DNA from 2 places in the Mycobacterium sp. Panama NTM2 genome. Region 1 is predicted to be linked to the other one. Evidence: predicted binding sites of a transcription regulator. Region 1 holds the regulator's gene; the other holds the start of a gene.

The links. The regulator LexA, encoded in region 1, represses DNA repair genes until DNA is damaged. The targets are predictions, from matches to a motif close to CGAACANNTGTTCG.
Region 2: the regulator LexA is predicted to act here: its motif matches at 2,800-2,813, upstream of cofD (2-phospho-L-lactate transferase).

What each region holds. Positions count from the first base shown of each region.
Region 1 is NZ_CM135953.1:2,121,651-2,136,494, forward strand. Features, by position in the region: gene ACXYX3_RS10115 (DMT family transporter) at 1-636, shown strand, start outside; gene ACXYX3_RS10120 (class III extradiol ring-cleavage dioxygenase family protein) at 661-1,347, shown strand; gene miaA (tRNA (adenosine(37)-N6)-dimethylallyltransferase MiaA) at 1,344-2,258, shown strand; gene dapF (diaminopimelate epimerase) at 2,263-3,138, shown strand; gene hflX (GTPase HflX) at 3,184-4,596, shown strand; gene ACXYX3_RS10140 (molybdopterin guanine dinucleotide-containing S/N-oxide reductase) at 4,586-6,865, opposite strand; gene ACXYX3_RS10145 (acyl-CoA dehydrogenase family protein) at 6,995-8,170, shown strand; gene ACXYX3_RS10150 (LGFP repeat-containing protein) at 8,308-10,389, shown strand; gene lexA (transcriptional repressor LexA) at 10,409-11,116, opposite strand; gene ACXYX3_RS10160 (LysM peptidoglycan-binding domain-containing protein) at 11,325-11,813, shown strand; gene nrdR (transcriptional regulator NrdR) at 11,971-12,435, shown strand; gene ACXYX3_RS10170 (PhzF family phenazine biosynthesis protein) at 12,442-13,134, opposite strand; gene ACXYX3_RS10175 (alpha/beta fold hydrolase) at 13,192-14,214, opposite strand; gene ACXYX3_RS10180 (proteasome assembly chaperone family protein) at 14,296-14,844, opposite strand, start outside.
Region 2 is NZ_CM135953.1:1,408,064-1,422,907, reverse strand. Features, by position in the region: gene ACXYX3_RS06855 (phosphomannomutase/phosphoglucomutase) at 1-1,279, opposite strand, end outside; gene ACXYX3_RS06850 (DUF3499 domain-containing protein) at 1,359-1,778, opposite strand; gene ACXYX3_RS06845 (metallopeptidase family protein) at 1,910-2,332, shown strand; gene ACXYX3_RS06840 (WhiB family transcriptional regulator) at 2,337-2,600, opposite strand; gene cofD (2-phospho-L-lactate transferase) at 3,030-4,016, shown strand; gene ACXYX3_RS06830 (coenzyme F420-0:L-glutamate ligase) at 4,013-5,356, shown strand; gene ACXYX3_RS06825 (NUDIX hydrolase) at 5,353-5,901, shown strand; gene ACXYX3_RS06820 (hypothetical protein) at 5,986-6,855, shown strand; gene manB (mannose-1-phosphate guanylyltransferase) at 6,894-7,973, opposite strand; gene ACXYX3_RS06810 (glycosyltransferase family 2 protein) at 7,973-8,851, opposite strand; gene rfbD (dTDP-4-dehydrorhamnose reductase) at 8,868-9,725, opposite strand; gene ACXYX3_RS06800 (LCP family protein) at 9,794-11,263, shown strand; gene ACXYX3_RS06795 (TIGR03089 family protein) at 11,263-11,973, shown strand; gene ACXYX3_RS06790 (hypothetical protein) at 12,175-12,501, shown strand; gene ACXYX3_RS06785 (biotin--[acetyl-CoA-carboxylase] ligase) at 12,545-13,309, shown strand; gene ACXYX3_RS06780 (acyl-CoA dehydrogenase) at 13,398-14,567, opposite strand; gene ACXYX3_RS06775 (hypothetical protein) at 14,702-14,844, shown strand, end outside.

The DNA.
Region 1 (14,844 bases):
CTGCTGGTGACCTCGCTGCTGTTCGCGCTGCCGATCAGTGCGCGGCTGGCGGGCCGGCGGGTGACCAACTGGCAGTGGTTGTGGGCGGCCCTGCTGGCCGCAGCGGTGGCCGTGATCGTGACGGTGGGCAATCCGACCGAGGGCGCGTCACGGGCGTCGCTGCACACATGGGTGTGGGTGGTCGCCGTGCTGGGGCCGGTGCTGGCGTTGTGTCTGCTGGTCGCGCAGGTGACCTCACCCACTGTCAGCGCGGTGCTGCTGGCGGTGGTCTCGGGCGCGCTGTGGGGGTTGTTCGCGGTGTTGACCAAGGCGGTGGTGACCCGCCTCGACCTGGGCAGCTGGGCCGGGATCGGCATGCTCGTGCGGACGCCCGAATTGTATGTGTGGGCGGCGGTCGCCATCGCTGGCACCGCGATGCAGCAGGCCTCGTTCCGGTCCGGGGCGTTGACGGCGTCGCTGCCCACGATGACGGTCGCCGAACCGGTGGTGGCCGGCGTGCTGGGCGTCGTCGTGCTCGGTGAGACGCTGCACCCCGGCGAGGCCGGGGTCTTCGTCCTGGTCGTCGCCGTCGTGGTGATGGTCGTCGCGACCGCGGCACTGGCCCGGGGGGAAGCGGCCACACGAGAACCCGGCTGAGCCGCGCCGGTTAGGTTGGTGTCCGTGCTGACCGCCATCGCGATCGTGCCGTCACCGCCGGTCATGGTTCCCGAACTGGCCGGGGCGGCCGCCGCCGAGGTCGCCGATCTGTGCACCGCGGCAGTGACGGCGGCCGGCCGCCTGCCCTCCCGCTGGGTCGCCGTCGGCGTGGCGGCCGAGGACGCCGTATACGGGCCCGACACGACCGGCACCTTCGCCGGGTACGGGGTGGACGTGGCGATCCGGCTGTCCGGCGCGGCGGCCGGCGAACCCGAACCCCTGCCGCTGTGTGCGCTCATCGCGGGGTGGCTACGCGGTCTCGTCGCTGGTTCGGCTTCGGTCGAGGTGCGCACCTGGACCGCGGACACGCCGTCGGCGGCCGCGGTGGCCGCCGGCCGGGAGCTGCGGCGCGAGCTCGACGCCACGCAGGAGGCCGTCGGAGTGCTGCTGGTCGCCGACGGAGCCAACACCCTGACCGCGGCCGCACCCGGCGGGTACGACCCGGACTCCGTGCCGTTGCAGGCCGCTCTCGACGACGCGCTCGCCGGGGGCGACTGCGCAGCGCTGGCCGCTCTGCCCGACGGCATCGTCGGCCGGGTCGCCTACCAGGTGCTCGCCGCCCTCGCCGAACCCGATCCGAGCGCCGCCGAGCAGCTCTACCACGGGGCCCCTTACGGTGTCGGCTACGTCGTGGGCGTCTGGACCCCGTGACCCGGCCGCTGGCGATCATCGGCCCGACCGGCACCGGCAAATCCGCCCTCGCGCTGGCCGTCGCCGACCTGATCGGCCACTCCGTCGAGGTGGTCAACGCCGATGCGATGCAGCTCTACCGCGGAATGGACATCGGCACGGCCAAGCTGCGCCCCGACGAACGCCACGGGATCCCGCACCACCAGCTCGACGTGCTCGAGGTGACCGAGACCGCGACCGTGGCCCGCTACCAGCAAGCCGCATCCGATGACATCGAGGCGATCCTGGCCCGCGGCGCGGTGCCGCTGATCGTCGGCGGCTCGATGCTCTACATCCAGTCCCTGCTCGACGAGTGGTCGTTTCCCGCCACTGATCCGGATGTGCGGGCTCGGTGGGAGGCGCGGTTGGCCGAGGTCGGAGTCGCAGGACTGCACCGGGAGCTCGCGACGGTGGACCCCGCCGCGGCGGCGTCGATTCTGCCCAGCGACGGGCGGCGCATCGTGCGTGCCCTGGAAGTCGTCGAGTTGACGGGCCGGCCGTTCGCGGCGTCGGCGCCCACCATCGGGGCGCCGCGATGGGACACCACGATCGTCGGATTGGATTGGCCCCGCGACGTTCTCGATCACCGCCTGGCGCAGCGTACCGACGCCATGTTCGCCGCGGGCCTGGTCGACGAGGTGCGCGCGCTGACCGAACGTGGTCTGCGGGACGGCGTCACCGCGGCCCGCGCGCTCGGCTACGCACAGGTCCTGGCCGATCTCGACGCCGGCGGCGACGGCACGACCGCGCGAGTTCCCACCTTCGTCGGTACCCGCCGCTACGTCCGCAGGCAGCGGTCGTGGTTCCGCCGCGATCACCGCATCACCTGGCTCGACGGCTCCTCCGCCGATCTCGCCGACAGCGCAGTGCGCATCTGGCGGGACGTATCCTGAGCCAGTGGAGTTCGCCAAAGGTCACGGCACGCAGAACGACTTCGTCGTGCTGCCCGACCTGGCGGCCACGCTGACGCTGGCACCCGCCGCCGTCGCCGCGCTGTGCGACCGCAGACAGGGTCTCGGCGCCGACGGCGTGCTCCGCGTGACCACCGCGGGCGCGGCGCGAGCAGCAGGTGTGTTCGATCGGCTGCCGGAGGGGCTGAGCGACGGCGATTGGTACATGGACTACCGCAACGCCGACGGGTCGATCGCCCAGATGTGCGGTAACGGGGTGCGGGTGTTCGCGCACTACCTGCGGGCGAGCGGGCTCGAAACCCGCGACGAGTTCGTGGTCGGATCGCTCGCGGGGCCGCGCCCGGTGGTGCTGCACGCCGTCGACGCGGTGCGCGCCGACGTCACCGTCGAGATGGGCAAAGCCAATGTGCTCGGCTCGTCCACGGCCACCGTCGGCGGACGGTCGTTCGCCGGCCTCGCCGTCGACGTCGGCAATCCACACCTGGCCTGCGTCGACCCGGGGCTGACCGCAGAGGCGCTGGCCGCCCTGAACGTGGCGGCGCCGGTGAGCTTCGACCGCGAACAGTTCCCCGACGGAGTCAACATCGAGGTGCTCACCGCCCTGGACGCCGATTCCGCCGTCACCATGCGTGTGCACGAGCGCGGCGTGGGGGAGACCCGTTCCTGCGGGACCGGCACCGTCGCCGCCGCGGTCGCCGCGCTGGCCCAGCAGGGCGCGCAGACCGGCGAGGTGAGCGTGCACGTCCCGGGCGGCGCCGTCACTGTCACCGTCACCGACGCGAGCAGTCACCTGCGCGGACCATCGGTCCTGGTCGCCCGTGGCGAGCTCGCCGAGGAATGGTGGGCCGCGCATGGACGTTAAAGCGGGTGCATGAACAGTGTTCTCCGTGCGAACCTTGATTCGCCTATGACGTATCCCGAATTCCGCAACGACACCCCCAGCCTTGGTGAGCTGGCCCTCGAAGAGCGCTCGGCCCTGCGCCGCGTGGCCGGGCTCTCCACCGAACTGGCCGACATCTCCGAGGTCGAATACCGCCAGCTGCGCCTCGAACGCGTGGTCCTGGTCGGCGTCTGGACCGAAGGCTCCGCCGCCGACGCCGACGCCAGCCTCGCCGAACTGGCCGCGCTCGCCGAGACCGCGGGCTCCGAGGTGCTCGAGGGCCTGATCCAACGCCGCGACAAGCCCGACCCCGCCACCTACATCGGTTCCGGCAAGGCGGCCGAGCTGCGCGAGATCGTCGTGGCCACCGGCGCCGACACGGTCATCTGCGACGGTGAGCTGAGCCCGGCCCAGCTCAACGCGCTGGAGAAGGTGGTCAAGGTCAAGGTCATCGACCGCACGGCCTTGATCCTCGACATCTTCGCCCAGCACGCGACCAGCCGGGAGGGCAAGGCGCAGGTCTCGCTCGCACAGATGGAGTACATGCTGCCCCGGCTGCGCGGCTGGGGTGAGTCCATGTCCCGGCAGGCGGGCGGCCGGGCCGGCGGCGCCGGCGGCGGCGTGGGCACCCGCGGCCCCGGTGAGACGAAGATCGAGACCGACCGCCGGCGCATCCGAGAGCGGATGGCCAAGCTGCGTCGTGAGATCAAGGACATGAAGAAGATCCGCGACACCCAGCGCAGCGGGCGCAGGCGCAGCGAGGTGGCGTCGATCGCGATCGTCGGCTACACCAACGCCGGCAAATCCAGTCTGCTCAACGCGCTCACCGGAGCCGGCGTGCTGGTCGAGAACGCATTGTTCGCGACCCTCGAACCCACCACGCGCCGTGGACACTTCGACGACGGACGACCGTTCGTCCTGACCGACACGGTCGGATTCGTGCGGCACCTGCCCACCCAGTTGGTCGAGGCATTCCGCTCGACGCTGGAGGAGGTCGTCGACGCCGAACTGCTGGTGCACGTGGTCGACGGGTCCGATGTGAACCCGCTGGCCCAGATCAACGCTGTGCGCGCAGTGATCAACGACGTGGTCGCCGAGTACGGCATCGCGGCGCCGCGAGAACTGTTGGTGGTCAACAAGACCGACGCTGCCAGTGGACTGATGCTGGCCACGCTGCGCCGGGCGCTACCCGAGGCGGTGTTCGTCTCGGCGCACACCGGCGACGGACTGGACCGGCTGCGGGCCCGGATGGCCGAACTCGTCGAACCCACCGACATGGCCGTCGATGTGACGATTCCCTACGACCGCGGGGACCTGGTCGCGCGGGTGCACTCCGAAGGCCGCATCGACGCCACCGAACACATCGAGGCGGGCACCCGGATCAAGGCCCGGGTGCCGGTCGCGCTCGCCGCCGGACTGAGCGAGTTCGCTACCTTCTGACGATCCGCGGCGGCTGATGTGCGCGCACCGGAGGCGGTGTCGCGGTGTACTTCTCGATGTCGACGAGGACGTGTGCGCCAGTACAGCCATGCGCCAGCGATGACGTGCCGATGTCGTCGGTGAGCACGTTGGGGTTGCCGTGCACGCACATCGCATCGGGATCCGCGGGGTCGATCGGGTCGTACCACGCCCCGGTCGACAGTTGCACGACCCTCGGCCGCACCCGGTCATCGATGAGCACTCCGGCCAGGCACGCGCCGCGGTCGTTGAACACCCGCACCACGTCGCCGGTGTTCAGTCCGCGGGCCTGCGCGTCCGACGGATGCATCCGGACAGGTTCGCGCCCGGCCACTTTCGAGTCCTGGCTCGCCTTTCCTCCGTCGAGTTGGCTGTGCAGCCGGGCTGCGGGCTGGTTGGCCACCAGGTGCAGCGGATAGCGCTGGGCGCGTGGACCGCCGAGCCATTCGGCGGGTTCGAACCACGCCGGATGCCCCGCGCAGTCCGGATACCCGAAGCCGTCGATGTCAGTGGAGAAGATCTCGATCAGCCCGCTGCGCGTGCCCAGCCGGTGCGCGACCGGGTCGGCGCGAAAATCGGACAGCAGGGTCAGGCCGTCCTCGACCGGGAGCTCCAGCCGCCCCGCCGACCAGAATTCGTCGAACGTCGGCACGGTGAAATCCAGTGTCTGTGACCATGTCTCGTAGAGGTGGTGTAGCCACTGCGCCGACGTCCGACCTTCCGTGAAAGCCTCTTCGACATCGAGGGCGGCCGCCAGCGCGGCGAAGGTGTCGTAATCGTCGCGTGCGTCGGCATAGGGCTCGGTCAGCCGCGGCATCGCCATCAGCACCGGATCGTTGCGAGAACCGGAGAAGTCGTCGCGCTCGAGGAACGTCGTCGATGGCACGACGATGTCGGCGTGCCTGGCCATCGCCGTCCAGTACGGCTCGTGCACCACGATGGTGTCGACCCGGCCCAGCGCGCGACGCAGCCGCGGAATGTTCTGGTGATGGTGGAACGGATTGCCGCCTGCCCAGTACACGAGCCGGATGTCGGGATAGGTGAGCCGTAACCCGTTGTAGTCGAACGGCTCTCCCGGGCGCAGCAGCATGTCGCTGATGGCCGCGACGGGGATGAACGACGTGACGGGGTTGAGGCCCTGCGGGAGGCGGGGCAGTGCACAGCGCAGCGGCGGCAGCCCCGGCTCGTTCATCGACCCGTAGCCGTGGCCGAATCCGCCGCCGGGCAGCCCGATCTGCCCCAGCATCGCGGCCAGCGTCAACCCCATCCACGGCGCCTGCTCGCCGAACCTGGTGCGCTGCAACGACCAGCTGACCGTGACGATCGTGCGGTGCGCGGCCATCTGGCGGGCCAGCGCGATCAGGTCCTGGGCGTCGAGGCCACAGAGCGCGGCCGCCCACTGAGGCGATTTGGGTACGCCGTCGTCGCCGCCGAGCAGGTAGTTCTCGAAACGCTCGTACCCCGTGCAGTAGGTGGCGAGGAATCGGCGGTCGGCCAGCGATTCTGTTGCCAGGACGTATGCCAGAGCCAGCATGATCGCCACGTCGGTGCCGGGCACCGGCGCGAACCAGTCGCAGGGTCCGTCGACGTCGTCGCGCAACGGCGAGAACGACACGATCCTGCCGCCACGCGCACGGAAGCGGTGCAGCGCGTCCCGGGCCGGATGTGCCGTCGTCCCACCGTGATTGACGCCGGTGTTCTTCAGCGCCACCCCGCCGAAGCACACCAGCAACTCGGTGTGCTCGACGATGACGTCCCAGGCGGTGGACCGCTTGAACAGATCGTCATGGGTGCCCACCACGCGCGGCATGATCACCCCGGTCGCGCCCAGACTGTAGGAGTGCCGGGAGAACGTGTACCCGCCAAGGCAATTCAGGAAGCGATGAACTTGGCTCTGCGCATGATGGAAGCGGCCGGCGCTGGCCCAGCCGTATGAGCCGCCGTAGAGGGCGGTGTTGCCGTATCGGTCGATGACACGGCGCAGTTCGGCGGCCAGGAGTTCGGCGAGCTCGTCCCAGCTGACGGCGACGAAGTCGTCGGCACCACGGTGGTCGCTCGGTCCGGGGCCGGCCTCGAGCCAACCACGGCGCACCGCGGGGCCGGTGATGCGCGACGAGTGACGGACCGACCCGGGCAGATTGCCCAGCGCGGGCGACGGGTCGGTGTCGCCGGCGATCGGGGCCACCGCGGCGACGTCGCCGGCCTCGACGGTGGCGCGGAATGCGCCCCAGTGGGTGAGGCTGGTGCCCATGGGCCCGAGTGTAGGGCGGGCGTGTGCAGGAAAGCGCGCCGGATTCTCCGCGCCGCCGTGCGACCAACCATCCGGTTGGGTGGGGTAGCGTGGCGGCAACGATTCCGATCACCGACGCGAGGAACCTCCATGGGCTCTGCAGCCGAAAAATCCGTCATCGCCTACGAGCGCACGCTGTTCGAACCGGAGCACGAGATGTTCCGCGACTCCTTCCGCACGTTCCTCGAGCGCCACGTCGCGCCGTTCCACGATCAATGGGAGGCCGACAAACTCGTCGACCGCAGCGTCTGGGTGGAAGCGGGCAAGCAGGGATTCCTCGGCATGGCGGTGCCGGAGGAGTACGGCGGCGGCGGAGTGACCGACTTCCGCTACAACACCGTCATCACCGAAGAGGTCACCGCCGGCCGTTACAGCGGCCTGGGCTTCAGCCTGCACAACGATGTGGTGGCGCCCTACTTCATCCGGCTCGGCACCGAGGAGCAGAAGCAGCGCTGGCTGCCCAAGTTCTGCAGCGGCGAGTACATCAGCGCGATCGCGATGACCGAACCCGGCACGGGCAGTGATCTCCAGGGCATCAAGACCCGGGCCGTGCGCGACGGCGACCACTACGTGCTCAACGGTTCCAAGACCTTCATCACCAACGGCATCCTGTCCGACCTGGTGATCGTCGTCGCCCAGACGGACCCGGACAAGGGCGCGCTCGGCTTCTCGCTGCTGGTCGTGGAGCGCGGTATGGAGGGATTCGAGCGGGGTCGCAAGCTGGACAAGGTGGGCCTGGACGCCCAGGACACGGCCGAGCTGTCGTTCACCGATGTGAAGGTGCCCGTCGAGAACCTGCTCGGCGAGGAAGGCCAGGGGTTCATCTACCTGATGCAGAACCTGCCGCAGGAGCGCATCAGCATCGCGATCATGGCCGCGGCGGCCATGGAAGCCGTGCTCGCCGGCACGCTGCAGTACACCAAGGAGCGCAAGGCGTTCGGCAAGCCGATCGGCAGCCAGCAGAACAGCCGCTTCCTGTTGGCGGAGCTGTCCACCGAAGCCACCGTGGTGCGCCTGATGGTCGACGAGTTCATCCGCCTGCACCTGGAGGACAAACTCACCGTCGAGCAGGCGGCGATGGCCAAGTGGTACAGCACGGAGAAGCAGGTCCACCTCATCGATCGCTGCCTGCAACTCCACGGCGGATACGGCTACATGCGCGAATACGACGTCGCGCGCGCCTATCTCGACGCCAGGGTGCAGACCATCTACGGCGGAACCACCGAGATCATGAAGGAGATCATCGGCCGTAGCCTCGGCGTGTAGCCGCTCAGTGGCATTTTCGGTGCACTGTCGGCGAGGTGACTTGGTAAACGGAGTCCACTGACGCAGAGTGAACGCACGCGGTAATTTCTCGCTGAACCGTGATGGAGTACATCAGTCGCCGACCACGGGGAGGATGAATGACCCGGCAGCCGATGCTGCGTCGACGTGGGTCCAGTCGTTGGGCGCTCGGATTGCTGGGGGTCGCCGCGGCGCTGCTCCTCTCGCCTGTCGCCACCGCACAACCCGACGTCGACGCCGGCAACGCGATCACCGCCACATGGCAGGCCACCGGCGGTGAGACCGGCCCGCTGGGGCCACCCAACGGCGACGTCTACCCGGTCGGGCCGGGTTTCGCCCAGAACTTCGCGTCGGGCAAGGTGTTCTTCACCCCGGCAACCGGTGCGCACTTCATGCAGGGCGCCATCCTGGAGAAGTACGAGTCGCTCGGCGGCGCCGCAGACAGCGATCTCGGGTTTCCGACCATCGACGAGGGGCCCGGACGCGCGCCCGACAGCCGCAACAGCACGTTCAGCGCGCCGGACAACCCGGTCATCTTCTGGACGCCGAACACGGGCGCGCACGTCGTCCGCGGCCCGATCAACGCTGCCTGGGATCAACTCGGAGGCTCGTCGGGAGTCCTGGGTGTCCCCGCCGAGGACGAAACGTACGACGGTGCGGTGGTGACGCAGAAGTTCACCGGTGGCCAGATCTCCTACGACGGACGTACCAAGACCTTCACCACCGACCCGGCCGACCTGGCCGGGCAGCTCACCGATCTCTCCGTGCCGGACGACCCGGTCTCGGCGATCAACGCCGCCCGCCGGGCCGCCGGGGGTCCGCTCGGTCCGTTGGGCGCCAGCGAAGGAGAGCCCTACAAGATCGGTGCCGACGGTCTGGGTCAGGACTTCGTCAACGGCAAGATCTTCTACAGCCCGGCCACGGGCGCGAACGTCGTCACCGGTCAGGTACTCGCCAAGTACGAAAGAGTGGGCGGCCCCGAGGGAGACCTGGGATTCCCGATCACCGGCGAGAAGGACGGCGGAGTCGCTCCGGCGAGCCGCATGAGCAGCTTCGCCGCAGCGGACAAGCCGGTGATCTTCTGGACTCCCGACTACGGTGCCGTGATCGTGCGGGGCGCCATGAACGCCGCGTGGGAGAAGCTCGGCGGGGCCACGGGTGAGCTCGGTGTCCCGGTCGACGATCAGACCCAGAGCGGGGACGAGATCACCCAGAAGTTCAGCGGCGGCGCGATCACCTACGACACCGCCACCAAGCGGTTCAGCACCGAACCGCCGAACCTCGCCCAGCAACTGGCCGGTCTCGAGGTTCCGGGAGAGCAGGCGGCCGAGGCCACCCCCGCGGCGCAGGGGGACTCCGGTTCCGGTTCCGGGGTTCGGTGGACGTGGTGGTGGCTGCTGGCGATCATCCCAATTCTGCTGATACTCGCGGTGGTCGGGCTGGCGGTTGCCCGGCGTCGACGCCGCGAGCACGACGACGCATACGCACTGCCTGCCTACGACCGGGATGATCTGGATGACCGGGATGGCCTGAACGAGGGCCACGACCACGACTACGAGCCCGCGAACTCCGAGGTGGGGGAGGACGCGTTGTTCGGCGACCGCTACGCGCGGGAGGGTCTGGGGTCGGTGACCCCAGCCGGCGGCCATGAACCGAGTGGGCTGAGCCTGTGGGGGCTCGGTGAGTCGACCGCCACCGACCAGTCCGAGCCGACCGATCACGGCGACGATCCCTTCGTCGAGCAGGACGACCCCGATGCGATCGACACCGCTCCGACTCGGGTTCAGTCGGCGCCCGAACACGACTTCGTGCAGCCGGCGGCAGAAGAGTCCCCAGCTGACGAGCAGGTGTACGACGCGCCGGTGACGGTGGACGACCACGATCCTGACCGCGATCACGACGCCGCCACGTCGGCTCTGACCGCCGCCCCGTTGATCGCTCCGATGCTCGAGCGGGACGAGGTCACCGACACCGGCAGGCACGCCCGCATCGACGACGACGACATCGCACCGATGGGCACGGCGCTGCATCTGCCCCTCGACGATCCCGACGCGATTCCCGACGGGTATCCGATCAAGGCCGACACCAGATCAGGTCTGTACTGGAGTCCCGGCAGTGCCGATTACGACGAGGTGCGGGCCGAAATCTGGTTCGCCACAGAGGAGATCGCGCGCACCAACGGGTTCGTCCGCGGAGGCTGACGAACCCCGTCGGTGACGGTCAGATCTTGCGGATGACGGTCACGACCTTGCCGAGAACGGCAGCGTCGTTGCCGGGGATGGGGTCGAACGCCGGGTTGTGCGGCATGAGCCAGACTTGACCCTTGGTTCGTTTGAACGTCTTGACGGTCGCTTCACCGTCGATCATGGCCGCGACGATGTCACCGTTGTCGGCGACGTTCTGCTGCCGCACGACGACCCAGTCGCCGTCGCAGATCGCTGCGTCGACCATCGACTCACCCACGACCTTCAGCAGGAACAGGGAGCCCTCCCCGACGAGCTCCCGGGGTAGCGGGAACACGTCCTCGACGGCCTCCTCCGCGAGGATGGGACCGCCGGCCGCGATGCGTCCGAGCACCGGCACGAACGTGGGCTCCGGCAGCGTGTCCGAGCCGGAGACCTCCGTCGTGATGACCGGAGGCGCCACGACCTCGTCGAGGCCGCGCACGTCGACGGCCCTGGGACGGTTGGGATCCCGACGCAAATAGCCCTTGCGTTCCAGCGTGCGCAGTTGGTGTGCCACCGATGAGGTCGACGTCAGGCCGACGGCGTCGCCGATCTCCCGAATGCTCGGTGGGTAACCGCGGGTGGTCACCGAAGAACGGATGACCTCGAGGATGGTGCGTTGACGTTCGGTCAGGCCTGACCCGCGGTCACGTCGGTTGGCGGAGTCCGGACCGGCCGTGGTGTCGCTGCTGTCGTCGCTCATGGTCACGAATGTAACGCGCGACGCACGCGTAATCAAACATGTGTTCGAGGCGTGTCGTCCGGTACCTGATCGGGAGGATGTGGCCGGATCGACGTGTCGGTGCCCTCCGTTAGCGTTCGCAACAGTTCGATCACGTGTTCTATTCATCGAACACATGATCGAGTAAGGTTCGAACACAAGAGCGAATCCCGGAGCGAAAGGCAGTCAGATGACCGTTCTCCACACGCCCGATGTCCGTCAGTCCGCAGGCCGGTGTGCCCGTCCTGTGCGGATCGGCCCGGCCAGCGCGGCCGCGCTGAACGGGCGGACCGTCAGGGCGCGCCGGCAGCGCCGCCGCCAGCGGCCTGGAGGCGCTCCGCTGCAGTACCGCGGCAGCGGCGTGCTCGTGTCGCGGGCCTCGCATCGCCGCCGTCCCATCACGCCCGCGGCCACGGTTCTGCTGGCGCTCGTGGCCGGGGCGATCACGCTGTGGCTGGGCCTGGTGGCTCAGGCCGGTGGCGTGGTCGGGCCGCAGGCAGAGGTTCCTGGCCGGCTGGCAGTCGTCCAGGTGCACACCGGAGAGTCGTTGCAGCAGGTCGCTCAGCGCGTCGCTCCGCATGCGCCGGTGACCGATGTGGTCGCCCAGATCCGCGAACTCAACCAGCTCGAGACGGTCGCGCTGACCGCCGGTCAGACGTTGATCGCACCGATCGCCTGAGCGCGGACGAGCAGTCTCGCCGGTAGGCAGCGCCGTGGCGATCGTGGACATCTCGGTCTGGAACGCGCCGATGGGTCCTGTGCTGAGCTGCGTGCCGTCGCCGCAGGTACGCTCGAAGGCGTTCGAAGTGGTCCGTCGGTGCGGTGAAGGAGCGGTGGTGCACTGTCCGTTCTGCCGTCACCCGGATTCTCGGGTCGTCGATTCCCGAGAAACCGATGAGGGCCAGGCAATCCGCCGTCGCCGCTCGTGTCCTGAATGCGGGCGCCGGTTCACCACGGTCGAAACCGCTGTGCTGGCGGTGGTGAAGCGCAGCGGCGTCACGGAACCGTTCAGTCGCGAGAAGGTGATCAAGGGTGTGCGGCGGGCCTGCCAGGGACGGCAGGTCGATGACGACGCACTCAATCTGCTGGCGCAGAAGGTGGAGGACGCCGTGCGCGCCACCGGATCTCCCGAGGTGCCGAGTCACGAAGTGGGACTGGCGATCCTGGGTCCCCTGCGCGATCTCGACGAAGTGGCCTACCTGCGATTCGCCTCGGTGTATCGGTCCTTTTCCTCGGCCGAGGATTTCGAGCGCGAGATCGAGGCTCTGCGTGCGCACCGCGAGGTGTCGGCGAACGGCTGAGGCCGCTCAGTCGAGCTCGCGGTGGCCGTCCTCGACCACCCGCCCGGCCACCCGCACCCATCCTTCGGGGCTCCACACCGTGTGGATCACCGAGCCGCGGCCCTGCACGATGGTCAAGTCGCGGCTCAGGTATTCAGTGATACGCACGGCCGCTGCGCCCGTCGCCTCGTCCTCGCGAATGCCGAGCCCCGGGGCGAACATCCGCGACTGAATGGCGCCGGCATCCCGGTCGCGCCAGGTCCACAGGTAGTACTCGTCGGCATCACCGTCGCCATAGTCGTCGGGATCGGCGGCGGCCAATGACTCGAGGTCGTCGATGTCGTAGATCGCGAACTCCGGGGCCCATTCGGCCCGTGCGCTCACCGTGGTCAGGGCATCGCTGTACTCGACCTGGACGAGCCCGGCAGGCACCTGCAACGTCCGGATCGGTGTGCCCCGCTGCTTGAGCCACCATGCCGCACCGACGGTCGGATGCCCGGCGAACGGCAACTCGGTGGTCGGAGTGTGGATATGAGCATGCGCCGTGCGGCTGCCGGACTCGGGCATGGTGACGAAAATCGTTTCGCTGTAGCCCAATTCGGCTGCAATGCGCTGGCGGTCCGCAGGGGACACGGTAGCGGAGTCGATGACGCCCAGCGGGTTACCGAAGTCGCCCTGCTCGTCGGTGAAGACCCGCAGCACAGTCACGTCGATGGCCATGAACCGATGCTACGACGAGGACGCGCCGTGGCGGCGACGCTGAGACGACAGTCCTGCTCAGGTGGCGCTGCGCTCGTCGGCGCCCATCGCATCGAGCACCGCGACGCGGGTGTCCACCGAGCCCGACAGAGCGCTCTCCTCGATCCCGGTTCGCAGCAGCGAGCGCAGATACTCCTGGTCGTACACCGCGGGCTGGGTGCCGTCGATGAACTTCTCGACCACCTCGACGAAGCGGTCCGGATCGTCGTGGAAAGGGAAATGCCCGGAACCGGGGAAGATCTCGAGTTGTGAGCCGGGCATGGCGGTGTGGGCCATCTCGGCATGTCCGACCGGAATCACCGAATCGCCGCTGCCCCAGATCAATTGCACCGGGACAGATTGCGTCAGATAGCAGCGGTCGAGCATCGTGACGACCTGGCCGCGCCAATCCACGACGGCGCGCAACGTCCGTGCGAAAGCCGACGAGGCCGTTGGCTCCGGCAGATCGGCGAGGATCCGCAGCATGTCCGGGATGTCGCGACCCGCGCCGGTCGACCCGAACAGCGCACCGCCGAGCCGACCCGCGAGCTGTAGCGCCGGCAGCACCAACGGCAGGCGCAGCAGCGCAAGAGCTTCGGTACCCAGCGGCAGGGACGCCAGCCGCAGGGCGATGTTGACATCCTTGGTCACCCCGCCGGCGCCGACGAGGATGAGCCGATCGACCAACTGGGGGAACTGGTAGGCGAACTGCATCGCGACGCCACCGCCGAGCGAATGCCCGATCACGGTCGCGCTGTCGATACCGAGCACACTGAGGAGATCCCGCATTCCGTTGGCGTATGCGGCGACAGAGTAATCTGCGCGCGGCTTGTCGGACTTCCCATGGCCGAGGAGATCGGGCGCGATGACCGTGAAGCGCTGCGCCAACGCGGTCTGCACCGTGCTCCACGTCGTGGAGTTGTCACCGATTCCGTGGATCAACAGGATCGCCGGCCCGGAACCGGCGATGCGGTAGGCGCGCCGGTAACCGTGGATCGTGCGGAACTGCAACGTCGGCGTCAGCTCGCGCACCGGACGCAGGTTCGGTGTGCGTTCGGTCATCGCCCGCGATCACATCTCATGTCGCCCACTTCGTCGTCGGGACGGGTCGGACCCTGTGAGGCCCTGACGGACCCGGGACGACTACGAGCTGTCCCGGGGATCGTCCTTGTCTTTGTCCTTCTGGTACTCGCCGGCCTGCTGGGCGAGGAACCGCTCGAATTCGGCGCCGAGTTCGTCGCCGCTGGGCAGTTCCTCGTCGCGCGCAAGGAGGGACCGGTTCTCCTGTGCGGCAACGAACGCATCGTATTGCCTCTCCAGGGCGTCCACCACCTGAGCGACCTCCGCGCTCGCGGCCACCTGCTCGTTCACCTTCTCGGCGACCTCTGCCGCCGCCCTGCTCAGATCGGCGGTCGGGATCTGCAGCGATGCGCTGCGCGCCACCTCGGCCAGCAGCGTCTCCGCCGCGGCCGGATACTCGGTCTGCGCCAGGTAGTGCGGCACGTGGACGCTGAAGCCGACCACTTCGTGACCGTGCTGAGCCATCCGGAATTCCAGCAGATTCGACACGCTGCCGGGCACCGCGACCTCACCGACCCAGGGCTGGTGTTCGGCGATGAGCTCTTTGTCGTTGGCATGCGCGGTCAGCGTGATCGGGCGCGTGTGTGGTACGGCCATCGGGATCGCACCCAA
Region 2 (14,844 bases), 710 kb from region 1:
CGGTGTTCGACATGCGCAGGTTGAACCAGCTGCCGTCGCCGAGGTCGACGGTGACGCCGTCGAGGTGGTCCATGGCGTGCACCCGGGAACCGAACGCCGCCAGGACCGAGTCGACGACGGCGGGGGCGTCGGTGACGGTGTAGTTGATCTCGCCGGACGATTCATAGCGCTCGTAGTCGGCCATGATCTCCGACAGCGGTCGGTCCTGCTCACCGAGCGCCGCGAGCACGTGCAGCGCGGCGAGCATGCCGGAGTCCGCACCCCAGAAGTCGCGGAAGTAGTAGTGCGCGGAGTGCTCGCCACCGAAGATCGCGCCGGTCTCGGCCATCAGCGCCTTGATGTAGGAGTGTCCGACACGCGAGCGCACCGGTGTGCCGCCGCGCTCGGTGACCAGCTCGGGCACGGCGCGGGAGGTGATCAGGTTGTGGATCACGGTCGCGCCGATCTCGCGGGTCAACTCGCGGGCGGCGACCAGCGCGGTGACCGCCGACGGGGACACGGCCTGGCCGCGTTCGTCGACCACGAAGCAGCGGTCGGCGTCGCCGTCGAACGCCAGCCCGATGTCCGCTCCGGTTTCGAGGACGAAGCTCTGCAGGTCGACGAGGTTGGCCGGGTCCAGTGGGTTCGCCTCGTGGTTGGGGAAGGTGCCGTCGAGCTCGAAGTACAGCGGTGACAGCGTGATCGACGCAATCGGGCCCAGCACGCCGGGGGTGGTGTGGCCGGCCATACCGTTGCCGGCGTCGACGGCGACCTTGAGCGGACGCAGCCCACTCACGTCGACCAGTGAGCGCAGGAAGTCGCCGTAGTCGGCGAGCACATCACGGTCGGACGCGGTGCCGCGCGGACCGTCGTAGTCGGGCACGCCGGCGATCACCTCGTCGCTGATGGTGGTGAGCCCCGTGTCCTTGCCGACGGGTTTGGCGCCGGCGCGGCACAGCTTGATGCCGTTGTAGGCGGCCGGGTTGTGGCTGGCGGTGAACATCGCCCCGGGGCAGTCCATCAGCCCGGAGGCGAAGTAGAGCTGGTCGGTCGAGGCCAGACCGATGCGGACGACGTCGAGTCCCTGCGCCATCACGCCCTCGGCGAACGCGGCGGAGAGTACCGGCGAACTCTCCCGCATGTCGTGGCCGATGACGATCTGGGTCGCTCCGTCGCGCACCAGCCGGGCGAACGCGGCGCCCACCTCGGCGACGAAGTGCTCGTCGATCTGCTCGCCCACGAGTCCGCGCACGTCGTAGGCCTTGATGACGCGCTGTACCGCCTCGGCGGGCCGGGACATGTGGGCTCCTCACGCTGACGTGCTGACCAGTGCTGCCAGCCTAGCCGTCGGAAACCGCGCGCACGGCCGCCACGGTGATTCAGTCCGGCGGGTCCGGCAGTACCCGCAGATGCCCGCGTCGACGCCCGGTGGGCTCGGGTCGACGCACGGGCGGTGCCATCAGCGCGCCGCTCTGGGTGCCGGTGACGGGGTCGGTGAATCCGGTGAAGCCGGCAACAGGTCCGGCCGGCGCTTCCCGGCCTTCGCGTACCGCGTCGGCAAGCGCCACGAGGTCGTCGTCGTCGGGATGGGACGGCAGTGGACCGGCGTGGCGAACCAGTTCCCAACCGCGGGGGGCGGTGATGCGCCCGGCGTGCATGACGCACAGATCCCAGGAATGCGGCTCGGAGACGGTGGCCAGGGGGCCGACGACGGCGGTGGAGTCCGAGTAGACGAACGTGAGCGTCGCGACCGCGTAGTGCGGGCAGCCTGGACGGCAGCAGCGACGGGGAACATTCACGAACGGAAGGTTATCGTCTGTGTTCGTCCGCGCCGCGGCGGACACGCGAGCCGCGGGGGGCCCGAAGCCCAACCGTTACGATCTTTTTCGTGACCGGGCGCAATCATCGAGGGTCCCGGCGTGGCCGTGGGATGCGGGGACCGCTGCTGCCGCCCACCGTTCCGGGCTGGCGCAGCCGCGCTGAACGTTTCGACATGGCGGTGCTCGAGGCCTATGAGCCGATCGAGCGGCGGTGGCAGGAGCGGGTGGCGTCGTTGGACGTCGCGGTCGACGAGATCCCGCGGCTGGCGCCCAAGGATCCGGACAGTGTGCAGTGGCCGCCGGAGGTCGTCGCCGACGGGCCGATCGCGCTGGCGCGGCTGATCCCTGCCGGGGTGGATGTTCGCGGCAACTCGACGAGAGCGCGAATTGTGTTGTTCCGCAAGCCAATCGAGCGACGGGCCAAGGACACCGTCGAGTTGACCGACCTACTGCATGAGCTTCTGGTGGCGCAGGTCGCCACGTATCTGGGCGTCGAGCCGTCCGTCATCGATCCGACGATCGACGACGAGTAGCCGCCTAGATGATGCCGCGCTTGATGCGCCGGCGCTCCCGCTCGGACAGTCCACCCCAGATGCCGAAGCGCTCGTCGTGGGCCAGCGCGTACTCGAGGCAGGCGTCTTTGACCTCGCAGCCCTGGCAGATGCGCTTGGCTTCGCGGGTCGAGCCGCCCTTCTCCGGGAAGAAGGCCTCGGGGTCGGTCTGAGCGCACAGCGCGCGCTCCTGCCACTGGTCCTCGTCGGTTGCCAGCTCGTCATCGATCGGGTCGGGCACCACGCTCAATTGCGGGCGTCCCCCGATGCTTGCCGCCACCGGATCGGTCTGGATGTGCGGTGCACTCCCCACCGAGCCGAGGAGCCTGCTGTCGAAATGAACCGAATTGCCGAAATCGGCCTGTTCAAAAGCCATTGTTCCCCTCCTCCACAGGTCTCGTAGATCCGTTGTATGCCAGCCCACTATTTCTAAGTGTGGCCACCCAATTCGAACAAGTGATCGAATCTCGGTCTGCGACACCGGAACCGGCCGGAGAACCGCGAATGACACTGCTGTGATTACACACGCGTTAGCTGCCTCGGTCAAGCGCTGGAACAGGAATTCATACCATTCCGTGACTCGAATACGGCGCGTCGCGCTGTGGCGTGTCTGTCACGTTGCCGATCCGGGCACCTCCGGGGGGCGGGCCGCGGCGGCGTGCGCCTAGTGTCGGTCGGTGTGAAGGTCACTGTTCTGGTCGGCGGTGTGGGTGGCGCGCGCTTCCTCCTGGGTGTCCAACATCTACTGGGCTTGGGGCAGTTCAGTACTCACGATACCGATGAGCACGAAGTGACTGCTGTGGTCAATGTGGGCGACGACGCCTGGATGTTCGGCGTCCGGATCTGCCCTGACCTCGACACCTGCATGTACACCCTGGGCGGCGGGATCGACCCCGAGCGCGGGTGGGGGCACCGCGATGAAACCTGGCACGCCAAGGAGGAACTCGCCGCCTACGGTGTGCAACCCGACTGGTTCGGCCTGGGCGATCGCGATCTGGCCACCCACCTGGTGCGCACCCAGATGCTGCGCGCGGGCTATCCGCTGTCGCAGGTGACCGAGGCGCTGTGCGCGCGCTGGAATCCCGGCGCCCGGCTGCTGCCGGCCAGCGACGACCGCAGTGAAACCCATGTCGTGATCATCGATCCGGCCGACGGAGAGAAGAAGGCCGTCCACTTCCAGGAGTGGTGGGTCAGGTACCGCGCCCAGGTGCCCACCGAGAGCTTCGCGTTCGTCGGCGCCGACAGTGCCACTGCCGCACCGGGTGTCACCGACGCGATCGAGGGCGCCGACGTCGTGCTGATCGCACCGTCGAACCCCGTCGTCAGCATCGGCTCCGTCCTTCGGGTCGGCGGCATCCGGGCAGCGCTGCGCGCCACCCCGGCCCCGGTGATCGGCTACAGCCCGATCGTGGCAGGAAAGCCGTTGCGCGGCATGGCCGATGCATGCCTGTCGGTGATTGGGGTGGACAGCACGTCGGAGGCGGTCGGTGCGCACTACGGCGCCCGCGCGGGTACCGGCATCCTGGACGGCTGGCTGGTCCACACCGGTGACGACGCGGTGATCGACGGCGTCGCGGTGCGGTCGGCGCCCCTGCTGATGAGCGAACCCGCGGTCACCGCGGAGATGGTGCGCGCCGGTCTGGATCTGGCAGGCGTGACACTGTGAGGGACCACGGCACGTCGGCGCGGCTGGAGCTGCTGCCGGTCCAGGGGCTGCCGGAGTTCCGCCCCGGTGACGATCTGGGCGCCGCGATCGCCGAGGCCGCGCCCTGGCTGCGCGACGACGACGTCGTGGTCGTCACCAGCAAGGTGCTGTCCAAATGCGAGGGTCGCATGGTCGACGCACCATCCGATCCGGAGCTGCGAGACACGCTGCGCCGCAGGCTGATCGACGGCGAGGCGGTGCGAGTCCTGGCGCGCAAAGGCCGCACGCTCATCACCGAGAACGCGCTCGGGCTGGTGCAGGCAGCGGCGGGGGTGGACGGCTCGAACGTCGACAGCCACGAACTCGCGCTCCTTCCCGTCGATCCCGACGGCAGCGCCGCCGCGCTGCGGGCGGCGTTGCACGAGCGGCTCGGCGTGCGCGTCGGCGTCGTCGTCACCGACACGATGGGCAGGGCGTGGCGCACGGGACAGACCGACGTCGCGATCGGCGCCGCCGGGCTCGAGGTGTTGCACGGCTATGCGGGCGAACACGATCAGCACGGCAACGAGTTGATCGTCACCGAGATCGCGGTCGCCGACGAGATCGCCGCGGCCGCCGATTTGGTGAAGGGCAAGCTGACCGCGGTCCCCGTCGCGGTGGTGCGCGGGTTGACGGTGCGCGACGACGGGTCGACTGCCCGCAATCTGGTCCGCGCGGGTGAGGAGGACCTGTTCTGGCTCGGCACCGAGGAGGCGATCGCGCTCGGTCGCACGCAGGCTCAGCTGCTGCGCCGGTCCGTGCGCAGCTTCAGCGACGAGCCGGTGGCGCCCGAGCTGATCGAGGCTGCTGTCTCCGTGGCGCTGACGGCGCCCGCGCCACACCACACCCGCCCGGTGCGCTTCGTCTGGGTGCGTGACATGGCGGTACGCACCCGGTTGCTCGACGCGATGAAAGACCAATGGCGCGCCGACCTTCTGGGCGACGGCCGCGACCCCGCCGCGGTCGAACGCCGAGTCTCGCGCGGTCAGATTCTCTACGATGCACCGGAATTGGTGATCCCGTTCATGGTGCCCGACGGAGCGCACAGCTACCCCGACGCGCATCGCACCGCGGCCGAGCACACGATGTTCACCGTGGCCGTCGGTGCGGCGGTGCAGGGCCTGCTGGTGGGGCTCGCGGTGCGCGGGGTGGGTAGCTGCTGGATCGGGTCGACGATCTTCGCTGCCGATCTCGTGCGCACGGAATTGGATCTGCCGGCGGAGTGGGAGCCGTTGGGGGCCATCGCGATCGGCTACGCCGCCGACGGGCCGGCCGCGCCACGCGATCCGGTGCCCACCGACGGTCTGCTGCTCGAGCGATGAGTCTGCACCAATCGGCGATCGACACCCTGACGCGGTGGCAGCCGGCCGATCCGGCGCAGGAGTCGATGCGGCACGCGGTGCTGGCGTTCCTCGACGCGAACCCGAAGGCATGCCTGCGTGAGTCGGTGCCCGGGCACATCACGGGCTCGGCGCTGGTGCTCAACCACGAGGGCACGCATGCCCTTCTGACGCTCCACCCACGATTCGGCCGCTGGCTGCAACTGGGCGGGCACTGCGAACCCGACGATCCCACGCTGGTCGCCGCGGCGCTGCGGGAAGCCACCGAGGAGTCGGGCATCGCCGGATTGACCATCGACGACTTGCCGACCGCGATCCACGTGCACCCGGTGACGTGTTCGCTGGGGGTGCCGACGCGCCACCTCGACGTGCAGTTCGTCGTGCGCGCGCCGGCAGGGGCGCACGCCGAGATCAGCGACGAGTCGCTCGATCTGCGGTGGTGGCCGCTCGATGGCCTGCCCGGCGGCAGCGATTTCGGCCTGCGCCACCTAGCCGCCCTCGCCACGCCCCACTCCTCCGCGGAATAGCATTCCTGGCTGCGAAATTCTGGTTATCCACAGCCGTGGCTTCTCACGTGCTGGGGGCGCGCGCTCAGGCGCCATGCTCTTCCCATGGGGGAAGTCATCGTCGGTTCGCACGCTGTTCTCGCCGGCACCATCACGCGCGCGGCCTTGCGGTGGAACTATCGCGCGATCTATCCGGACATCTATCTGCCGAAAGATGTCGAGCCCACATTGGCCCATCGCACAACGGGTGCGTGGCTGTGGTCTCGTCGCCGTGGCGTGATCACTGGACGGGCGGCTGCGGCTCTGCACGGGGCACGGTGGATCGACGATGACACCCCAGTCGAGGTGCTGTGGGCCAACAATCATTGCCCTGCCGGCATCATCACCCGGCGAGAACGTATCGCGCCCGGTGAGATCTTGTGGATCAACGGTTTGCCCGTCGCCACGCCCGCCCGCACGGGCCTCGATCTCGGCCGCTACCTCCCACGCAACGCCGCCGTGGCGCATCTCGACGCTCTCGCCGCTGCGACGGCCATCACGGCTGATGAAATCCTCGACCTCACCTACCGATACAAAGGCCGGCACGGCGTTCGACGCTGCCGCGACGCAGTCGACCTGATGGATGCAGGCGCGCAGTCACCGCAGGAAACGCGACTGCGACTTCTGCTGATCGACAGGGGTTTTCCCCGACCGCAGACGCAGATCCCGGTGATCGACGAGAACGGTCACACATTCGCCTACCTCGACATGGGTTGGGAGGCGCTCGGCATCGCTGTGGAGTACGACGGAGACCATCACCGGACAGACGTCGATCAGTATCGATGGGACGCGCGGCGCCTCCGCAGAATCGCAGACCAGGACTGGATCGTCGTCAGGGTGATGGCGGGCGATCGCAACGACGAGATCATCAGCTGGGTCAAGCAGGCATGGGCACGGCGCCAACGAGAAGCCATGGCTGCGAAAAGGCCGGCATAACAGCCAGGAATGCTATTCCGCGCTCGCCGCGGCAGACTCTAGATGTCTGTCGAGAAGCGGATGCCGCCGTCGGGAATCGTGATGCCCGGCCACACCCGGGCGCCGCGCAGCAGCTCGCAGCGGGCCCCCACGTCGGCACCGTCGCCGATCACACCATCGCGGATCAGCGCCCGCGGCCCGATGTGTGCGCCGAAGCCGATGATCGACCGCTCGATCACCGCGCCCGCACCCACTTTCGCGCCGTCGAAGATCACCGCACCGTCGAGCCGTGCGCCGCCGGCGATCTCGGCACCACGGCCGATCACGGTGCCACCGATCAACAGTGCACCCGGCGCCACCGATGCGCCGTCGTGCACCAGGGACTCACCGCGATGCCCGCCCAGAGCCGGCGACGGCGCGATGCCACGCACCAGGTCTGCCGAGCCGCGCACGAAGTCTTCCGGCGTGCCCATGTCACGCCAATAGGTGGAGTCGACGTAGCCGCAGACCTTCTTGCCGTCGGCGAGCAGACCCGGGAAGACCTCGCGCTCCACCGACACCGCGCGACCGGTGGGGATCTGTTCGATGACCGAGCGCTTGAACACGTAGCAGCCGGCATTGATCTGGTCGGTCGGCGGGTCTTGCGTCTTCTCCAGGAAGGCCGTCACCGTGCCGTCGGATTCTGTTGGCACGCAACCGAATGCGCGGGGATCGCCGACGCGGACCAGGTGCAGCGTCACGTCGGCGTCGGTCGAGGTGTGCGAATCCAGCAGTGCGCTTAGGTCGCATCCACTCAGCACGTCGCCGTTGAAGACGACGGCGGTGTCGTGGCGCAGCTTGGACGCCACGTTGGCGATACCGCCTCCGGTGCCCAGGGGCTCGTCTTCGACCACGTACTCGATCTGCAGCCCGAGTTTCGAGCCGTCTCCGAACTCCGCTTCGAACACGCCCGCCTTGTAGGAGGTTCCGAGCACCACGTGCTCGATGCCGGCGTCGGCGATCCGCGACAGCAGGTGGGTCAGGAACGGCAGCCCGGCGGTCGGCAGCATCGGCTTGGGCGCCGACAGCGTCAGGGGCCGCAGGCGCGTGCCCATCCCGCCGACCAGAACGACCGCATCGACATCAGCGGGATTCACCATCACCCCTGCCCCCTTCGGGCTTTCATCGAACTCCGCACCACCAGCCGGGAGCGCGCCCCCAACGCCGTCCGGAACGCCCACCGTAGCGGAGCATGTCGCCGTTTCGGGTACCGATCCGCGAGAAAAGTGTAGGTGCTCGCGTGATGGGCAGCGAGGTTGCGAGCGGGATCGCGCCCCGTCGAGTGACCTTTGGCGTGCAGCACCTCCGCCGAGGGGACGTAGACGTTCTGCCAGCCGGCGCGACCGAGCCGATCACCGAGGTCGACGTCCTCCATGTACATGAAGTAGCGCTCGTCGAAGCCTGCGATCTCCGCGTAGGCCGCGCTGCGCACCAGCAGGCACGACCCGGACAGCCAGCCGACGGCGCGTTCGCTGGGGTCCTCTCGTTCCTGGCGGTAGACAGCGGTCCACGGGTTGGACGGCCAGACCGGCCCGACGACGGCGTGCATGCCACCCCGGATGATCGACGGCAGGTGCCGCGCCGAGGGGTACACCGACCCGTCGGGGTCGCGGATCAGCGGACCCAGCGCCCCGGCCCGAGGCCACCTGTCGGCGGCTTCCAACAGCAGATCGATGCTGCCGGGCCCCCACTGCACGTCGGGGTTCGCGATGACGAACATGTCTGTCGTCGTGGATAATCCGTACTCGGCGACGGCGCGGTTGATCGCGGTGCCGTAGCCGACGTTCGCCCCGGTGCGCAGCAGCCGCGCGTTGGAATATCGCTCGACAGCTTCTTCGGGTGAGCCGTCCTCGGACCCGTTGTCGGCCATGATCACCGTCACCGGCCGCTCGGTGGCGTGGGCCAGCGACGCGAGGAAACGATCCAGGTGAGGTCCCGGTGAATACGTCACCGTGACGACGTACAGCTCGTCGCTCACCTATCGGCCACCCATCTCATCGCGTAGAGGGTAGCGGTCGCAGTGCTGTGGTGAGCGCCTCGCGCCACCCCCGCAGCGGGGTCAGTCCGGCTCGCGCCGAGCCGGCCGCCGACAGCGCGGAGTACGACGGCCGGGGCGCGGGGCGTGGATGACGGTCGGTGCCGACCGGACGGACACGCGCCGGGTCGGCTCCCAGCTCGGCGAACACGGCCTGGGCCTGGTCGAATCGGCTTGCTTCGCCGGCGTTGGCGGCGTGCAGGATCGGCCCTCCCACCCCGCCGTCGGCGATCTGCAGCAGCGCCGCACACAGGTCGCCGACATAGGTCGGGGAGCCGATCTGGTCGGCGACGACGTCGACGGTGTCCGTTCCGGCGGCGCTCCGCCGCATCCCGGCGACGAAGTCGGTGCCCTCTGCCCCTTCGTAGACCCACGACGTGCGCACCACGAATGCGGTGGGCAGGGCGGCGAGCACCGCGTGCTCACCGGCGAGCTTGGTGCGCCCGTACACCGACAACGGCCCGGTGTCGTCGTCGATGTCATACGGGTGCCGAGCGCCCGAGGCGCCGAACACGTAGTCGGTGGAGATGTGGATCAGCGACGCCCCGGCCCGGGCGCAGGCGGCAGCGACGTTGCCGGCCCCGGTGGCGTTGACGGCGTGCGCCCGGTCCGGGTCGGCCTCGGCCTGGTCGACCTGGGTGAAGGCGGCGCAGTTGACGACGACGTCGCCGGCGCGGAGTTCCGTAGGGGGCGTGCCGGTGATGTCCCACTCACTCGACGTGAAGCCGAGAACGTCGCGGCCCTGAGAGGCCGCCTGACCTGCCAAGAAGCGCCCGACCATGCCGCCGGCGCCAGTGATCACGATTCGGTCAGCCATAGGTAGCGAGTGTGGCACGCCGAGGTCGGCTCCCCCGCCTCCCGCCTGCCCGCCAGTAACCTGGGCGGATGCCTGCAGCTCAGATGACCCGTGTCGTCTCCGTCATCGTGACGTTGGCGATCGTCGTCGGCACCGGCGTCGCATGGGGCAAGATCCGGTCCTTCGAATCGGGCATCAACCACGTCAGCCCGGTTGCGCTCGGCGAGGGCGGCGAGGACGGCGCGATCGACATCCTGCTGGTCGGCATGGACAGCCGCACCGATGCGCACGGCAATCCGCTCAGCGCCGAGGAGCTGGCGACGCTGCGCGCCGGCGACGACGTGTCGACCAACACCGACACGATCATCTTGATCCGTATCCCGAACAACGGGCGCTCGGCGACAGCGATCTCGATCCCGCGCGACTCCTACGTCGAGGCGCCCGGCATCGGGAAGATGAAGATCAACGGCGTCTACGGCTCGGTGCATCTGGAGAAGATGAAGCAACTCGTCGAGCAGGAGGGCGAGGACCCGAAGGTCGCGGAGAAGGAGGCCACCGAGGCGGGCCGCGAGGAGCTGATCAAGACGGTCGCCAACCTCACCGGCGTGACGGTCGATCACTACGCCGAAGTCGGCCTGCTGGGCTTCGCGTTGATCACCGACGCCCTGGGCGGGGTCAACGTCTGCCTCAAAGATGCTGTCTACGAACCTCTTTCGGGTGCCGACTTTCCGGCCGGCTGGCAGAAGCTGAACGGGCCGCAGGCGCTGAGTTTCGTGCGGCAGCGCCACGACCTGCCGCGCGGCGATCTGGACCGCGTCACCCGCCAGCAGGCGTTCATGGCGTCGCTGGCACACGAGGTGATCTCGAGCAAGACGCTGTCGAGCCCGGCGACGCTGAACCGGCTCGAAGACGCGGTGCAGCGGTCGGTGGTGCTCTCCGACGGCTGGAGCATCATGGATTTCGCCGATCAGCTCAGCAAGCTCTCGGGCGGCAACATCGCGTTCGCCACGATTCCGATCGTCGAAGAGGCCGGCTGGAGCGACGACGGTATGCAGTCGGTGGTGCGGGTCAATCCCCCCGAGGTCAAGGACTGGGTGAGCAGCCTGCTGCACGATCAGGAGGAGGGCAAGACCGACGAGATCGCCTACAGCCCCGACAAGACCACCGTCGACGTGATCAACGACAGCGACGTCAACGGCCTCGCCGCGGCGGTGTCCCAGGTGTTGACGGGCAAGGGCTTCTCGGCAGGCAACGTCGGCAACAACGAGGGCACCAAGGTCACCAACAGCCAGGTGCAGGCCGCCTCGAGCGATGACATGGGCGCCCAGGAGGTGGCCAAGCAGTTGGGCGGGTTGCCGGTGGTCGAGGACGCCTCGGTGCCCCAGGGCGCGGTGCGGGTGGTGCTGTCGGCCGATTACACCGGTCCCGGCTCGGGGCTGGACGGCACGGATGTCACGCTGTCGGCCCCGGTGACCAATGCCTCGGGCGGCGGCGAGGCGTTGCCGGCGGCCTCGCCGATCATCACGGCGGGGTCGGACGACCCGCAGTGCGTCAACTGATGGCGATCAATCTCTCCTCGGCGATTCTCGATCCTCTGCTGTCCCGCAATCCGGCGGGGCCGCGGATCACCTACTACGACGACGCGACCGGTGAGCGCATCGAGTGCTCGACGGTGACGTTGGCGAACTGGGCGGCCAAGACCGCCAACCTGCTGCGCGACGAGATGGGGGCCGGTCCCGGCAGTCGGGTGGCGGTGTTGTTGCCGGCGCATTGGCAGACGGCCGCGGTGTTGCTCGGGATCTGGTGGATCGGCGCGGAAGCGGTTCTGGAGGCTGACAGCGCGGATCTGGCCCTGTGCGCCGAGGGTCGACTCGACGATGCGGACGCGGCGGTCAGCGGTGGCGAGGTCGCGGTGCTGTCGTTGGATCCGTTCGGTCGGCCCGCAGCGGATCTTCCTGTGGGAGTGACGGATTACGCGACGGCCGTGCGGGTGCACGGCGATCAGATCGTCGCCGAGCAGTACCCGGGTCCGGCATTGGACGGGCGTTCCGGCGACGACGTTCTCGCGGCGGCCCGTTCCGCTGCCGATGCTCAGGGCCTGGGCGGCGACGATCGCGTGCTGTCTTCGGCGCCGTGGGACACCGCCGACGATCTGGTTGCTCACCTGCTGGCGCCCTACGCGGTGGGGGCTTCGCTGGTGTACGTCGCGCACCCGGATGCTGCGGCGCTGGATCGTCGGCGGGCAACGGAGAAAGTCACGCGCGGCTGACGCGGCTGTAGATTTTCTGTCACGAACGTGCCGTTCTGGCGAAGTCCGACGCCACCCTCACCGAAAGTGACGTCCTACCCGACATAATTGACATGATCGTTACTGTGACCTTACTGTTCCCGTAACCACATGCTGTTCACAGGTTGATCGCGCAGACTGATCGACGACCGACAGCGGCAAACCTGGCAAAGGACGGCGCCGATGGACACCACCGTCACCGCACTGGCAGTCCTCGTGGCGCTCACCCTGTGGCACCTTCGCAACCGGCGACATGCCGGGTGGCTGGCCAGCGCCGATGGTCGATTCTTCGTGTTCAGCGGATATGCGCTGGTTGCCATCGCCGCCTATTGGCTGCAGTCGGCGTCCACCGCCACCACCTGGGAGTGGGCGTTCGGAAACCTGTGGGCGCTCGCCGCGATGGTCTCGTTCGTGGCGGGTTTCGGGCATCTCAACCGCGCCACCGCCGCTCATGCGTGGGCAGCCCAGCAGGTGGAGGCCATCGAACACTCGGACGCTGCAGCGAAGTAGTTCGATACGCCGAGCGAAACGACTCGTCGTTTAGGGTCGTCGGGTGCCTGCCGCCCTGAATACCGAAGTCCTGCGTTCCGCGCTCGACGGAACCGTGTGGCGCCGCGTCGACGTCGTCGAGGACACGGGGTCGACGAATGCCGATCTCATCGCCCGCGCCTCCGGCGGTGAGGACATCGCCGGTGCGGTGCTGTTGGCCGAGCATCAGTCGGCGGGACGCGGCCGGCACGGGCGGCGGTGGTCGGCTCCCCCACGCACGCAGATCTCGATGTCTGTCGGCGTCGACACCGCGGGCGTCGCGCCCGACAGGTGGGGCTGGCTGCCGCTGCTGACCGGCCTGGCGGTCGCCGAGACCGTCGGCGTCGACGCAACGGTCAAATGGCCCAACGACGTCCTCGTCGGCAGCCGGAAGTTGGCCGGCATCTTGGCCGAGGTCGCGGCGCCCGTCGTCGTCGTGGGCGTCGGCCTCAACGTCGGCTTCGACGAGGCCGACGCACCGGATCCGAACGCCGTGTCGATGACGATGCTCGGTCACGACGTCGACCGCAGCGACCTCGCGGTCGCGCTCCTGCGCACTCTCAGCACAAGGATCGAGCAGTGGCGCGCGGCCGACGCCACGCTGGCCGCCGACTATCGCGCGGCGAGCTCCACGATCGGCACCCGGGTGCGCGCGCTGCTGCCGGGTGATGACGAGCTCGTCGGTACAGCGATCGCTGTCGACGACGACGGGCGGCTGATCATCGACAGCGGAGCCGAGCCCGTCACGGTGTCGGCCGGCGACATCACGCACCTGCGGCCGGCCGACTGAGCACCGCGCGGCCGGGGTCGCGAGAGTGCCTCAGCGGTAGCTCCCGACGCGTCGGCACTACCGTGAGGCCACTCTCGCGGCGACAGGACTACTTGAGCAGCGCCCGGCTCATGACGACGCGCTGAATCTGGTTGGTGCCTTCGTAGATCTGCGTGATCTTGGCGTCGCGCATCATCCGCTCGACGGGGAAGTCGATGGTGTAGCCGGCCCCGCCGAACAGCTGCACCGCGTCGGTCGTCACCTCCATGGCGACGTCAGAGGCCAGGCACTTCGACGCTGCAGAGATAAAGCCGAGGTTGCCCTCACCGCGCTCGGCCCGGGCGGCCGCGCTGTAGACCATCAATCTGGCCGCTTCGACCTTCATCGCCATGTCCGCGAGCATGAACTGCACCGCCTGGAAGTCGGCGATGCTCTTGCCGAACTGCTTGCGGTCCTTGGTGTATTCGATTGCCGCGTCGAGCGCACCCTGCGCGATGCCGACGGCCTGGGCGCCGATGGTCGGGCGGGTGTGGTCCAACGTCGCGAGTGCGGTCTTGAAGCCGGTGCCGGGCTCGCCGATGATCCGGTCGCCGGGGATGCGGCAGTTCTCGAAGTAGAGCTCGGTGGTCGGGCTGCCCTTGATGCCGAGCTTGCGCTCCTTGGGTCCGATCGTGAAGCCCTCGTCGTCGACGTGCACCATGAACGCCGAGATGCCGTTGGCACCCTTGTCGGGATCGGTGACGGCCATGACGGTGTACCAGGATGACTTGCCGCCGTTGGTGATCCAGCACTTGGCGCCGTTGAGAATCCAGTCGTCGCCGTCGGCCTTGGCGCGGGTCCTCATCGAGGCCGCGTCGCTGCCCGCTTCACGTTCCGACAGCGCGTAGGAGGCCATCGCCTCGCCCGAGGCGAGCGAAGGAAGCACCTTCTTCTTCAGCTCGTCGGAGCCGCGCAGGATCAGGCCCATGGTGCCGAGCTTGTTGACCGCCGGGATCAGTGACGCCGACGCGTCGACGCGGGCCACCTCTTCGATGACGATGCACGCGGCCACCGAGTCAGCGCCTTGTCCGTCGTATTCTTCGGGCACGTGCACGGCGTTGAAGCCGTTGGCCACCAGCGCGTCGAGTGCCTCCTGAGGGAACCGAGCGTTCTCGTCGACGTCCGCCGCGTACGGAGCGATCTCCTTCTCCGCCAACGCGCGGATCGCCTCGCGCAGCTCTTGGTGCTCTTCCGGCAACTGGAAAAGATCGAACGAGGGATTTCCGCCCCAACCAGCCATCATCATCTCCTTGCTACTCGCCGGTAACTTTACCGTGCTCGCGCGTCGGCGCGAAGTCCGCCCGCCCGCGCTCTCAGCCGAAGCTCAGCAGCAGACGTGGTTAATTCACATCTTGCCTGGCTACTCTCCGGAACATGCAGGTCTACATCGATGGTCCGGCTCTCCGGCGCACCGCTCACTGCGAGTGCGGCTGGCACGGCTCCCGCCACGCGCTGCGCGCTTCCGCTGTCGTCGACGCGGGCATGCACGCGGCACAGACGGGCCACATCCAGCTGGC